2 regions of the Bradyrhizobium sp. CCBAU 21365 genome follow, and region 1 is predicted to be linked to the other one. Evidence: riboswitches for the same ligand, from Rfam matches in the RefSeq annotation. Region 1 holds a riboswitch; the other holds the start of a gene.
What was found. A riboswitch is a leader RNA that binds a small molecule or an ion and turns the genes downstream of it on or off. The one in region 1 is predicted to bind cobalamin.
Positions count from the first base shown of each region.

Region 2: another riboswitch for cobalamin. It lies ahead of XI02_RS41010 (TonB-dependent siderophore receptor); the one in region 1 lies ahead of XI02_RS16995 (DUF1636 domain-containing protein).

Region 1 is NZ_CP030036.1:3,737,603-3,744,634, reverse strand. Features, by position in the region: gene cobN (cobaltochelatase subunit CobN) at 1-1,576, opposite strand, end outside; gene cobW (cobalamin biosynthesis protein CobW) at 1,576-2,610, opposite strand; gene XI02_RS16995 (DUF1636 domain-containing protein) at 2,607-2,981, opposite strand; cobalamin riboswitch at 3,074-3,289, opposite strand; gene cobO (cob(I)yrinic acid a,c-diamide adenosyltransferase) at 3,326-3,979, shown strand; gene XI02_RS16985 (cobyric acid synthase) at 3,991-5,439, shown strand; gene cobD (threonine-phosphate decarboxylase CobD) at 5,436-6,401, opposite strand; gene cbiB (adenosylcobinamide-phosphate synthase CbiB) at 6,413-7,032, opposite strand, start outside.
Region 2 is NZ_CP030036.1:8,670,809-8,677,840, reverse strand. Features, by position in the region: gene XI02_RS41025 (hypothetical protein) at 1-326, shown strand, start outside; gene XI02_RS41020 (amidohydrolase family protein) at 480-1,970, shown strand; gene XI02_RS41015 (GTP-binding protein) at 1,972-2,895, shown strand; cobalamin riboswitch at 3,333-3,529, shown strand; gene XI02_RS41010 (TonB-dependent siderophore receptor) at 3,635-5,917, shown strand; gene XI02_RS41005 (PepSY domain-containing protein) at 5,920-7,032, shown strand, end outside.

The sequences.
Region 1 (7,032 bases):
GGACCACGGCATCGATGCCCTGCTGCCTGAGCCACAGATAGAACGCGACATAGGCATGGCGCGGCGTGCGCGACAGATCGTGATAGTCGGCATCGCGATGAGTGACCTCGCCGCGCTCCGGCTGAACGGCGATGATCGACTTGCCGCTTTGAACCGCCGAGAAATGAAACGCGCCGTCACGGCATTCGGGATCGTCCTCCGGGGTGCCCCATGCGCGCGCAAGATCGTCCTGGAGCTGCAGCGGAAGACTGGAGAGCGCCGTGCGATACTCGGCTACGTCCCATGTCAGCCTCCGGTGCAGAAGGACGTCGCCAAGCGACCTCACCGGCGCCAGATCAAACCCCGCGCCCGCGAGATCGGCCAGCAGCGCCTCGACCGAAGCCAGCGCATCGAGGCCGACGGCATGCGCGATCTGATGCGGACGGCCCGGGTAGTTCGAGAGCACCAGCGCAAGCTGCTTCTTTTGCGCCGGTTTGCTGGCAAGCCGATGCCAGGCTGCGACGCGCGCGGCAATTGCAGCGACGCGCTCGGCGTCCGGTCGATGCGCAAGATGCGCGAATTGCAGCTCGGGATCGCGCTCACCAGGCGATTTGAAGCTCACGACGCCCGCGAACAGGCGGCCGTCGACCTCCGGCAGCACCACATGCATCGCGAGATCGCCGGGCGAGAGCCCGCGGAGCGACAAGGCCCAGTCCTCGCGCCGCGCCGTCGACAAAGCGACCTGGAACACCGGGCACGATGCAGCGTCGAACGGCGTCGTGCCGTCGTCACCGGCCGCGGAGAACGCGGTCGCATTGACGATGGCCGCTGGAACGCATTGCGCGAACTGGACACGCAGCCAATCGGCCACGCCCGCCGCCTTCAGCGAGGTGACGAACACGCCGTGCGCATCAAAACCCCTGTCGCGCAGTGCATCGATCAAGGCATCGACCGGCGCCGTGTCGCCGGCCGCGAGATAAGAACGATAAAACGTCACCAGCACGCGCGGCCGGCCGTCCGGTGCCGGCAACGCCGCGATGGCACCGCGCCGGGAATCGTAGACGCCGATCTCCGGAAGATCGATCTCGCCGACCACAGGCCCGGCATAAAGTCCGGACGCCAGCGCCAGTTGCGCGATCACGGCCTGCGCGGCAACGGGGCCGCCCTTGTCGCACAGCACCTTGAGACGGCGCAGCGTCGAGACCGGCAAGGTCGAGAATCCATCCAGCCGCAAATCGTCGCGACCATCGGCCGGCAGCACGACCAAGGCAATGCCGCGCTCCTTCGCCAGCCGATGCACCGCAGCCAGCCCGTATGACCAATAGGGCTCGCCGCCGATCAGCCGCACCAAAATGCCGCGGGCGTGCGAGAGCGTCCGCTCGATATAGGTATCGACCGACAGCGGATGGCGCAGCTCCGCGAGATTGGCGAGCCGCAGCGACGGCAACGCAGCGCGGCCGCGCCGCCAGCCGGCCGCGAAGGCAGCAAGATCGCTGTCGGAAAACGACAACACCACGAGATCGGCCGGATCCTGGCCGAGGTCCCTAGGCGTCGCGGTCTCCTCAAGGCCGCGGCTCTCGCGGAAGACGACGTGCATCAGACACCAAGCCGTGCCCTGATCGCGGCTTCATCGATGTCCGCATGTTCGCCGATCACGACGAGCTTCGACTGCCGCGCCCGTGCGCCCCAGGGCATGTCGAACTGATGCCGCACCCGTTCGCCGACCGATTGCACCAGCAGCCGCATCGGCTTGCCTTCGACCGCGATGTAGCCCTTGGCGCGCAGCACGTTCTGCTCACGCGCCAGTCCCTTGATCGAGGCGACCAGCGCGTCGACATCCGAAACTTCCGGAAGATCGATCACGACGGAATTGAAATCGTCGTGCTCGTGTTCCTCCTCGCCATCGTGATGCGACGGCCGCGCCGCGAGATCGTTTTCCGCCGCCGCCTCGAGGCCGAGGATCACGCGCGCGTCGATCGTGCCGTCGACGACGGGCAGCATCGGCACCTCGCGCGGCATCTCGGCCCCGATCACCGCTTTCGCTGCCTTGATCCCCTCCGCCCCGGCAAGGTCGGCCTTGGTCAGCAGCACGAGATCGGCGCAGGCAATCTGGTCCTCGAACACTTCGGACAGCGGCGTCTCGTGGTCGAGATTGTCGTCCGCTGCGCGCTGCGCGTCCACCGCGGCCGGATCAGGCGCAAACCGGCCGGCGGCGACAGCCTCCGCATCGGCCAGCGCGATCACGCCGTCGACCGTGATCCGCGAGCGGATCTCCGGCCAGTCGAACGCTTTCAACAGCGGCTTCGGCAGGGCGAGCCCCGAGGTCTCGATCACGATATGATCGGGCTTCACGTTCCGCGCCAGCAACTGCTCCATCGCCGGGATGAAATCGTCGGCGACCGTGCAGCAGATGCAGCCATTGGCGAGCTCGACGATGTTCTCGGCCGGGCAATTGGCGTCGGCGCACGACTTCAGGATGTCGCCATCGACGCCTTCGCTGCCGAATTCGTTGACCAGCACTGCGAGTTTCTTGCCGTTGGCATTGCGGATCAGATGCTGGATCAGCGTCGTCTTGCCGGAGCCGAGAAAGCCGGTCACGACGGTGACCGGAATTTTGGCGAGCGTGGTCATTCTGCGGCCTCCGGCACGACGGGAAGAGGTGGAATGCGGGCGAGCGATTGCTTGCGGAAGATCTCCGGACGGCTGCGCCACGGCACGATGCCGTCAGGCGCCGCCGCATAGGCGGAGGCACCGGCGATCACATCCGCGGCATTATCAGCGGACAGTCGGCCGTAGACATAGGACCATCGCCCCGGCGCGCTGAGCGCGACCGAGCAACCCTGGCTGCAGGCCGACAGGCATGCGACGGGAACCAGATTGACGTCATCGGGCACGCCGGCCTCGACGAGCGCGGCATGCAGGCGCGCACCGGGCGCGAGCTCACCTTCCGCCGGCGTCTGGCCGGCGCGGCAGGTGATGCAGACATGGAGTGTAACGCTCATCGCCCTTCCTGGATTGACGGCGGGAGCGATGAGGCACACGAACCGATTTTGGACAGGTTCGTTCCCCGTCGCGGAACACCCCGTCCGCCGGTCTCACAACATGCTGCGTTGGCAGGTCTCCCGGCTTGCGGAGCAGGTTTTACCCTTCGATGCCCGCCTTCCCGACTCCATATGGAATCAGTGGCTTGGGCATCTCTCCGGTCACGGTCGCGGGGGCGGCTGCGCTTCGGGCGAACCTTGCGGTCATCGCCCTATCGCATTCCCTCTTCGCCTGTCGTAGGACAGGAACCAACGCAGGACCACCATTCGTCCAAGCCTCGCACTTGTCAAGCCGAAGGAACGTAATGACTTCAGATGGAAACGACGCTGCGGACGGCGCCATCGGCACCGATTCTTCGCTGGATGCGCGCCACGCGGACAAGATGGCGAAAAAGAAGGCCGCCCGCGACCGCATCATGGCGACCAAGAGCGGCGAAAAGGGTCTGATCATCGTCCATACCGGCGCCGGCAAAGGAAAATCCTCCTCCGCCTTCGGCATGATCGTGCGCTGTGTGGCGCACGGCTTTCCCTGCGCCGTGGTGCAGTTCATCAAGGGCGCCTGGGATACCGGCGAGCGCCGCCTGCTTACCGGGCATTTCGGCGATCTCTGTCAGTTTCACGCGATGGGCGAAGGCTTTACCTGGGAGACGCAGGATCGCGCCCGCGACATCGCGGCAGCGCAAGCGGGCTGGGAGAAGGCCAAGCAGCTGATCGCAGACCCGAGCCTGCGCATGGTCGTGCTCGACGAGATCAACATCGCGCTACGCTACGATTATCTCGCGATCGCCGATGTCGTCGACTTCCTGACGACGTCGAAGCCGCCGATGACCCATGTCGTGCTCACCGGGCGCAACGCCAAGGACGAACTGATCGAGATCGCCGATCTCGTCACCGAGATGACGCTGGTGAAGCATCCGTTCCGCTCCGGCATCAAGGCCCAGCCAGGCGTCGAGTTCTGACAGACAGCACCATGGCGCGCGCATTGATGATCCAGGGAGCCGGCTCGGACGTGGGCAAATCGCTCATCGTCGCCGGCCTTGCGCGCGCGGCCAGACGGCGCGGCCTGCGCGTGCTGCCGTTCAAGCCGCAGAACATGTCGAACAATGCGGCCGTGACCGTCGACGGCGGCGAGATCGGCCGCGCGCAGGCCGTGCAGGCGCTTGCCGCCGGCGTCGAGCCGCACACCGACATGAACCCGGTGCTGCTCAAGCCCGAGAGCGATGTCGGCGCCCAGATCATCGTGCACGGCAAACGGATCGCCACCGCACGCGCGCGCGAATATGCCGGCATGAAACCGTCGCTGATGGGCGCGGTGCTGGAGAGTTTTGCGCGCCTGAAGCAGCGCGCCGATCTGGTGCTGGTGGAGGGCGCCGGCAGCCCCGCCGAGGTCAACTTACGCAAAGCCGACATCGCCAATATGGGCTTTGCACGCCGGGCCGACGTGCCGGTGGTGCTGGTCGGCGACATCGACCGCGGCGGCGTGATCGCGCAGCTCGTCGGCATCAAGACGGTGATCGATCCTGATGATGCCGCGATGATCCAGGGCTTTGTCATCAACAAATTCCGCGGCGATCCGACATTGTTCGACGACGGCTACCGCCTGATCGAAGCCCGCACCGCCTGGCGCGGCTTTGGCGTGCTGCCCTGGTTCGTCCGTGCCGGCGAACTTCCGGCCGAAGATGCGCTCGGGCTCGGCGAGGCACGCAAGCCCGGTCAGTGCAAGATCGCGTTCCTGGCGCTGTCGCGGATCGCCAATTTCGACGACCTCGATCCGCTGAAGCTCGAGCCCGGCGTCGATCTCGTGATGGTACGTCCAGGCGAAGCCATCCCGGGTGATGCGAAGCTCGTCATCCTGCCCGGCTCGAAATCGACCCGCGGCGATCTCGCCTTCCTGCGCGCGCAGGGCTGGGACATCGACCTCCTGGCGCATCATCGCCGCGGCGGCCATGTCCTCGGCCTGTGCGGCGGCTACCAGATGCTCGGACACAGCGTCGCCGATCCCGATGGGATCGAAGGTCCTGCCGGCGAAACGCGCGGTCTCGGGCTGCTCGATGTCACGACCACCATGACCGAACAGAAGACGCTGACGCGCGTCAGCGCGGTGCATGCCGCGACCAGCCAGCCGATCAGCGCCTACGAGATCCATATCGGCCGCACCGATGGCCCCGATCGCGCGCGGCCTTTTGCATCACTCGACGGTACGGCTGAGGGCGCGGTTTCTGCCAACGGGCGCGTTCACGGCAGCTATCTGCACGGCCTGTTCGCCTCGGACGAATTTCGCAAGGCTTTCCTCGCGCAACTCGACATCGCGGCGGCTGATCAGCCCTACGGCGCCAGGGTCGAGACCGCACTCGATGCGCTTGCCAAGCACATCGAGACCCATCTCGATGTCGACGGCCTGCTCGCGCTGGTGCGTTAAACGGGCAGCACGGCGGAAAGACGAGACCATTCGGCCTCGCTGCCCGGCAAGCCGAGGCGCAGCCATCCCGGTTTCTGCTGGAAAACCCGCGACCAGATCTGTGCACGCGCAAGCTTCGCCTGCGCGGCCAACGCATCGCCGGTCTCGTAGAGCCGGAACAACAGCGTGCCGCCGAGCAGCGTCCAGCCCTGCGATCGCGCCGCCGCGTCGAGCCTGACGCAGTCGTCCGCGAGCCGCGCGGCCGTGGCCTTGGCCCAGTCGCGATCGAGCAACGCGCGCCGTCCGATCGCAATCGCGGCGCCCGAAACCGGCCATGGGCCCGCCATCGCGGCAAGCGCGGCGATGTCTGCCTCGCTGCCGACAGCGAAGCCGAGCCGCAAGCCGGCAAGTCCGTAAAACTTGCCGAATGAGCGCAGGATCAGGAGCCCGGCGCGTCCTGCTTCCGGTGCAAGAGACAGGTCAGGAACGGCGTCCACAAAACTCTCGTCGATGACGAGCCGGCCAACGCGCGGCAACAGCGCCAGCAACTCCTGCCGGTCGTGGCGTCGTCCATCGGGATTGTTCGGATTGACGACGACGGCAATGTCCGCTCCCGCGAGCGCGGCGAGATCGGACATCTCGGCGACGTCCCAGCCGGCGGCCGACAACACCGCGGCATACTCATTGTAGGTCGGCGCCAGGATCCGCGCCCGCCCCTTGAGCGCCAGATGCGGCAGCAACTGAATGGCGGCCTGCGCACCGCCCATCGCCACCATCGGTGCGTCGGTGCCGTAGGGCTGCCGCGCGGCGGCGTGCAGCGATTCAAGATCGGATCGCGACGGCAACGCGCTCCAGTGCCGCGGCTCGACATCGACCAGGGGATACGGCACCCGATTAATCCCGGTCGACAGGTCGATCCAGTCGTCCGCGGCGCCGCCGAAGCGCTGCTGGGCGACATCAAGATTCCCGCCGTGCTCCCGCATGCGTCGCTCCTTCACGCCAGCGCCAGGGCGACGAACGCCGCAGCCAACAGCACCATGGCGTAGCGATAGAGTTTCAGCCCGGTGAGGACGTCAGCACCAGCCGGATCGCGCGCCCCCTCGTTCAGCCAGGGCTCATCGGCGATGTGACCGTGATAGATGCGGGGACCGCTGAGCCGGACGCCGAGCGCGCCGGCCATCGCGGCTTCCGGCCAGCCGGCATTCGGCGAGCGATGCCGCCGCGCATCGCGCAACATGCATGACCACGCCTGCGAACGGTTCGGCGCGAGCAGCACGAACAGAAGACCCGTCAACCGCGCTGGAACGAGATTGGCGAGATCGTCGATCCGGGCGGCCGCCCAGCCAAAGGCTTCGTGCCGCTCGGTGCGATGACCGATCATGGAGTCCAGTGTGTTGATCGCCTTGTAGCCAAGGATCCCCGGCAGGCCGAACAGCGCGCCCCAGAACACCGGCGCCACGATGCCGTCGGATGCATTCTCGGCGAGGCTCTCGATGGTGGCGCGCGCGATGCCGGCGTCGTCGAGCGTCGCCGGATCACGCCCGACAATTTGCGCGACCGCCGAACGCGCGGCTGTGATGTCGCCGGATAGAAGAGGATTTGCCACCGCGGCGA
Region 2 (7,032 bases), 4.5 Mb from region 1:
TCGCAGTGACGCTCGACGACGACGATCGGATGCACGCGCTCGGTGTGGCCGGCGAGGTCGACCGGCTGGGCAGCGCGGCCGATGACGCCTTCCATTTCTTCCGCAGGACGACCGCGGAGCTGTGCGCGGCGATCTCCGGTCAAGGCGTGGATCAGGAGGCGGTCATCCGGCGGTTCCTGGCGCAGATCGACAATGTCAGGCTCAAGCGCGCGGTCGAGGCGGCGATCGCCAACGACCGCACGCCGCCGAAACTCGTGGTGAGCCGCGTCAAGCCCGGCCCCGATCTCTGGCGCGGCCTGGCGCCGCGGCGTGCAACCGGAACGTAGGAAGGGCCTCACTCTGCAATCGCCATCACGGCGCGGCGGATATTCCGTCACAGCATGTCGCCACAACCCTGGCCGGCTTGCTGCGATCAGTGCGATGCGCTTCTCTGTGCTCGACAGGAGACCGGTCGGTTTCGGAATGCGGGGAGTGGCGAGATGGGTGGCTTGGTGATCAGCGGCGGCCGGGTGGTGGATCCGGCCAGCGGGATGGACGCGATCGGCGATGTGGCTGTGGTCGACGGCAAGATCGCCGCGGTCGGCACCGGCCTCGGCGGCGCCGAGCGGCAGATCGACGCGACCGGGCTCGTGGTGGCGCCGGGCTTCATCGACCTGCACGCACATGGCCAGACGATTCCGGCCGACCGCATGCAGGCGTTCGACGGGGTGACGACCTCGCTCGACCTCGAGGCCGGCGTGTTGCCGGTCGCGTCCTGGTACAAGCGCCAGGCCGAGAAAGGCAGGGTGCTGAACTACGGCGCCGCCGCCAACTGGGCCTTCGCGCGCATCGGCGCGATGACCGGTTCGAATTCGGAAAGCTCGCTGGAATCGTTTGGCGCCGCGATGCGCGATCGCCGCTGGATCGAGAACGTCGCGACCGAAGGCGAGGTCGGCGGCATCCTCGACCGCCTCGCGATCGGCCTGAACGAGGGCGGTATCGGGATCGGCATTCTCAACGCCTATGCGCCGGGCGCCGGCGTGCAGGAATTGACCGCGGTGTGCCAGCTCGCGGCCGATCATGCGGTGCCGACCTTCACCCACGTCGCCTACATGTCGCGGATCGATCCAGAGAGCGCGGCCGAAGCCTATATCCGCCTGATCGGTTATGCCGGCGCCACCGGCGCGCACATGCACATCTGCCACTTCAACTCGTCGAGCAAGACGGATATCGAACGCTGTGTCGCGCTGATCGCGAAAGCGCAGGCGCAGGGCCTGCCGATCACGGTGGAGGCCTATCCCTACGGCACCGGCTCGACCGTGCTGGCGGCGACCTTCTTCAGCGATCCGAAATTCGAGGAGCGCAACGGCCTCGGCTACGATTCGGTGCAGCGCGTGACCGACGGTCACCGCTTCGGCAGCCGCGAGGAGCTGCTGGCGGCACAGGCCGAAGAGCCCTCGACCCTGGTGCTGTGGCACGTGCTCGACATCGAGAACAACGCGCATCATCGCGATCTGCTCGACATGGCGGTGCTGTATCCGGGCGGCGCGATCGCCTCCGACGCGATGCCGTGGACGCTGTCGGACGGCCGCCCCTACACCGGCGACGCCTGGCCGCTGCCCGACGATGCCACCTCGCATCCGCGCTCGGCGGGCTGCTTCACCCGCTTCATCCGCGAATGGGTGCGCGAGCGCAAGAAAGTGTCGCTGCTCGAGGGCATCCGCAAATGCGCGCTGATCCCGGCCGAGATCCTGTCGGCGAGCACGCCGGCGATGCGGGCCAAGGGGAGGCTGCAGGCCGGCGCCGACGCCGATGTCGTGGTGTTCGACTTCGAGACGCTGAGCGACCGCGCGACCTTCTCCGCGATGAATCGTCCGGCGGAGGGCGTGCGGCATCTCGTGGTCAGCGGCCAGCCGCTGATCAGCGATGGCGTGCTCGATGTCGCGGCGCGTCCCGGCCGGCCGGTGCGCCGGCCCGTCACCGGAGGCTGAGGTGCCGGTCCCGATCCTGCTGGTCGCGGGCTTCCTCGGGGCGGGCAAGACCACGGTCGTCAACCATCTGCTGGCGCATGCGCACGGCAAGCGTATCGCCGCCGTGGTCAACGATTTCGGTGCGATCAATATCGACGCGGAGCTGATCGCGGGCGCCGGCGACGGCGTGGTCAGCCTGAGCAACGGCTGCATCTGCTGCACGCTGGAGGGCGACCTGCTGCGCACGCTCGCGACGCTGCTGCGGCGTGACCCGCGTCCCGAATTCATCGTGATCGAGACCAGCGGGATCGCCGATCCCGCCGACATCATGCGCAACCTGATGGATCCCGTGATCTGGAAGGAGGCGCCGCTGGAGACGGTGCTCTGCGTGGTCGACGCGACGCAGCCTGCGGCGATGCTGAACGATGCGCTGCTGCGCTCGCAGCTGCGGGCGGCCGACGTGGTGGCGCTGAGCAAGGTCGATCTGACTGACGCCGCCGCGGGCGTCGCGATCCGCGACGCCGTGCGCGCGGTGCGTCCGGCGGCCGTGGTGGTCGATGCCTTGCATGGCGAGGTGCCGGCCGCGCTGCTGTTCCCGGCGGATCTCGATCATGTGCCGGCGCCGCGCGAGACCGCACCGCGACGGCCGGCGTCCGATCGGTTCGAGACGCTGAGCTGGACCTCGGAGCGGCCGGTGCTGCTGCCGCGCTTGCAGCAGGCGATCGGCAGGCTGGCGCCGAAGCTGGCGCGGGCGAAGGGATTGTTCGAAACGGTGGAGCAGCCCGGGCGGCTGACGGTGTTTCAACTCGCCGGCGGCCGCGCGACCCTGGCTGCGGGTGGCGTGCCGTCGCCCGGCGTGCCGCGCACGCGCATCGTGTTCATTGCCGAGATGGGTGCGCTCTCGCGCGCGGAGATTGATGCGATCATGGAAGGTTGCGTCGAGTAATCCGTCATCCTGAGAGAATGTGAATGTATTCAGCGTCGTCCTGGCGAAAGCCAGGACCCATTACCCCAACCGCTTGTTGTTGTGCGACGCTGAGGCGACTATCGCACTCTCAATCGAATTCGGTGGTTATGGGTCCTGGCTTTCGCCAGGACGACAGCTTGGGGAGGCCGCTCCCTACAATTCTCACACCGTCATCTCGAGGAGCGCCAACGGGTTCGCGCAAAGCGCGGCCCGATGACAGGCTCCGCGCGCCTCGAAGGATGCACGGCCCGGCTGGTGGCCGTCGATCCTTCGAGACGCCGCTTCGCGGCTCCTCAGGATGACGGGTCTAGGGAAGTCTTCGCGTCGCCGCAGATGCCGCTGTGTCATCGCCGCAGCATCATCCCGCAAAGCATGTGTGCGACGACCGCATCGAATTGACAGCCTTGCCGGCACCACCTATCGTTTTTGCCGACGGTTCCCTTCGGGGATCAAAAGGGAATGCGGTGCGAGGGTAACCCCAATGCCGCAGCTGTCCCCGCAACTGTAAACGGCGAGCCTTTCGTCAATTTGCCACTGGGCTATCAGGCCCGGGAAGGCGTCGACAGGCGATGACCCGTGAGCCAGGAGACCTGCCGTCAGTCGTGGTCACACGCGAGCACATCGGGCGGGGGCGTCCTGGTGGGATCGGAGCACTGCCTTTTCGGCAATGCGCCAGTCCGCGTTCGCGGTGACGTGCCACGTTACCGCGAGTCGTTTGATGTCTCCGTCCTTTCCCGTTGCGCGCAAATGGCGCCTCGGTCTCGTCTGCTCCCTGTCATCGCTGCTGCTGCCGGCCGAAGGCTCGGCACAAGCACCTCCGCCGACCAGGCTCGATCCGATCGAGGTTGCACCTTCGGTAACCGCAAAGCCGAAGCCCGCGGCGCGCAGCCGTGACATGGCCGCTGCGGCGCGGCCACGGCCGAGGCCCGCGACGGCCGCACCAGCCGGTAACATGCCGCGCGCCGCAGCGTCAGGCGCATCGGGATCTGCATCGCCGACGCTCAATGCCACCACGCAGGGCGGCACCGGCAGTCGTCTCAATCTGACGCCGCTGCAGACGCCGGCCAGCGTCGAGATCATCACGGCGCGGACCATCGCCGAGCGCGGCCAGCATGACGTGCTCGATGCCGTCACCCAGGACGCGGCCGGCTTCACCGCAACGCCTGCGCCCGGCAATGGCGGCCTGTCGTTCAGCACCCGCGGCTTTGCCGGCAGCAACTCGGTGATGACGCTGTATGACGGCACGCGCTTCTATATCGGCTCCGGCACGCTGACATTCCCCTACGATACCTGGTCGACGCAGCGCATTGAGGTGCTGCGCGGCCCGGCCTCGGTGCTGTACGGCGAGGGCGCGATCGGCGGCGTCATCAACGTGATCCCGAAGAAGCCGCAGAGCACGCCCCATAGCGAGGCCGAGGTCTCGCTCGACAGCAACATGACGCGGCGGCTCTCGGTGGACAGCACCGGTCCGATCAATCCCAATGTGTCGTACCGCGTCAACGCCACCGGCAACATGTCGGACGGCTGGGTCGATCGCGACAAGACCTCGAACGCCGTGGTCTCCGCTGCCGTGCGGGTGCAGGCGTCGGACAATCTCGCCTTCACGCTGTCGCAGGACTACGGCGACCGCAGTCCGTCGCGCTATTTCGGCACGTCGCTGATCAACGGCTCGATCCAGGACGCGCTGCGCTTCAAGAACTACAACGCATTGGACAGCGCGATCCGCTACCAGGACAGCTGGACCCAGTTCAGGACCGAGTGGGACGTCGCCGACGGCATCAAGGTCAACAACACGTTGTATTACCTGACCAGCGAGCGGCACTGGCGCGACATCGAGAACTACACCTGGAATCCGAAGACCCAGCTGATCGATCGCGCGAGCTATATCGAGATTTTCCACGACCAGAAGCAGCTCGGCAACCGGATGGATACGACCTTCAGCGGTCACGTGTTCGGACTTGCGAACCAGTTCGTCGCCGGGTTCGACGTCAACCGGATCGACTTCGCCCACACCAACAACTCGCCCTATGGCGGCGCGTCGCCGGTCAATCCCTACGTGTTCGATCCGGGATCGTTCTTCGCGACGACGACGGCGACGACGCCGGGCTTCAACGCGATCGTCAATCAATACGCGCTGTTCGCCGAGGATCGTCTCTCGCTGACCGATCAATTGTCGCTCGTCACCGGGGTCAGGTATGATCGCCCCGAGGTCGACCGTACCGACTACAAGACGCCGGCAAACAGTTTCGAGACGACGCTGTCGGGGACCAGTTGGCGCGCCGGCCTTGTTTACGAGCCGATCAAGAACCTCGCGTTCTATGGTCAGTATGCGGTCGGCGTCGATCCGGTCAGCAACCTGATCTCGCTGCCCGTCTCGCAGAAAACCTTCCAGCTTGCGACCGGCAAGCAGACCGAGATCGGGGTCAAGCGGTCGTTCTGGGGCGGCCGCGGCGAGTGGACGCTGGCTGCCTACGAGATCGTCAAGACCGGGCTCACGATTCCCGATCCCGGCAATCCTACCGGCGGCCTGGCATTGCAGATCGGCCAGCAATCCTCCCGCGGCGTCGAAGGATCGATCGGGCTCGCGCTGAGCGACGGCTGGCGCGTCGACGCCAATCTTGCGCTGTTGCGCGCCAGATACGACAACAACAGCCAGGTGGTCGGCGGCAGGATCGTCAGCTACAACGGCAATGTCCCGGTCAACGTGCCGCAGCAGGTCGCGAACGTCTGGTTGACCTGGGATTTCGCACCCGACTGGTCGGTCTATGGCGGCGTGCAGATCGTCGGCGCGATGTACTCCGATCTTGCCAACACCCAGCTGCGGCCGGGCTACAATGTGGTTAATGGCGGCATCAGATGGAAGCCGGATGACCGCACCACGGTCGCGTTCCGCCTCTACAATCTGTTCGACAAGGTTTATGCGGTGACCTCGAACGGCACCGGGCAGTGGCTGCTCGGCATGCCGCGCACCGCCGAATTGTCCGTCAACGTGAAGTTCTGACCATGCGCAACGCTCTGATCCGGCGCGGGCGGCGGTGGCTCTATATCGTCCATCGCTGGATCGGCATTGCGACGTGTCTCCTGTTCGCGATGTGGTTCATCTCCGGCCTCGTCATGATGTACGTGGCCTTTCCGCGCCTCACCGACAGCGAGCGTCTCGCCGCGCTCCCTGTCATGCCCTGGAACAAGGTGCAGCTCGCACCCGATCGCGCGATGGCGATCGCGGGCGTGGAGCGTTATCCGCGCGACTTGCGGCTTTCGATGATGGACGACACGCCCGTCTATCGGGTGACCGGCTGGCAGGGAGAGGTGATCACGATTTCGGCGATCGACGGCAGCGTGATCGACCGCATCATGCCGGACCAGGCGCTGGCCATCGCACGCCATCATCCGCACGCGGTGCAGCCACGCTTGATCGAAACAGTGACGCGCGACCAATGGTCGGTCACTGCGCGCTTCGATCCGTTGCGGCCGCTCTATCTGATCGGCCTCGGCGACCCTGATGGCACCGAGCTCTATGTCTCCGCACGCACCGGCGAGATCGCGCTCGACACCACGCGTCGCGAGCGTATCTGGAACTGGCTCGGCGCGATCCCGCACTGGATCTATCCGACCGTTCTGCGCAAGGACGGCCCACTGTGGCGGGACGTGGTGCTGTGGATCTCGGGTGTCTGCCTTGTCGTCGCGGTCACCGGCTTCTGGATCGGCATTTTGCGCCTGCGGCTGACGCGCCGCTACGCACGCGACGCCGTCTCGCCCTATCGCGGCTGGATGGCCTGGCATCACATCGCCGGCCTGATCGGCGGCATCTGCGTCTTGACCTGGATGTTCAGCGGCTGGCTGTCGCTCAATCCCGGCGGCGCGTTCTCCGCTCGCGGCATCACCCGTGAGATTGCGATCGGTTACAGCGGCCATGACACGCCCGACATCGTCGCGAAATTTCAGTCGTCGCCATCGATGCCGGCGGTGGAGGCGCGCTTCGTCTGGATCGGCGGACACCGGTTGATGTTGCTCGACGACGGTAACGGCCGCCGCAGCCTCACCGATCCCGCGACCGGCGCGCAGATGACCCTCTCGCGCGACGAGATCATCGCTGCCGCCCGACACGCAATGCCC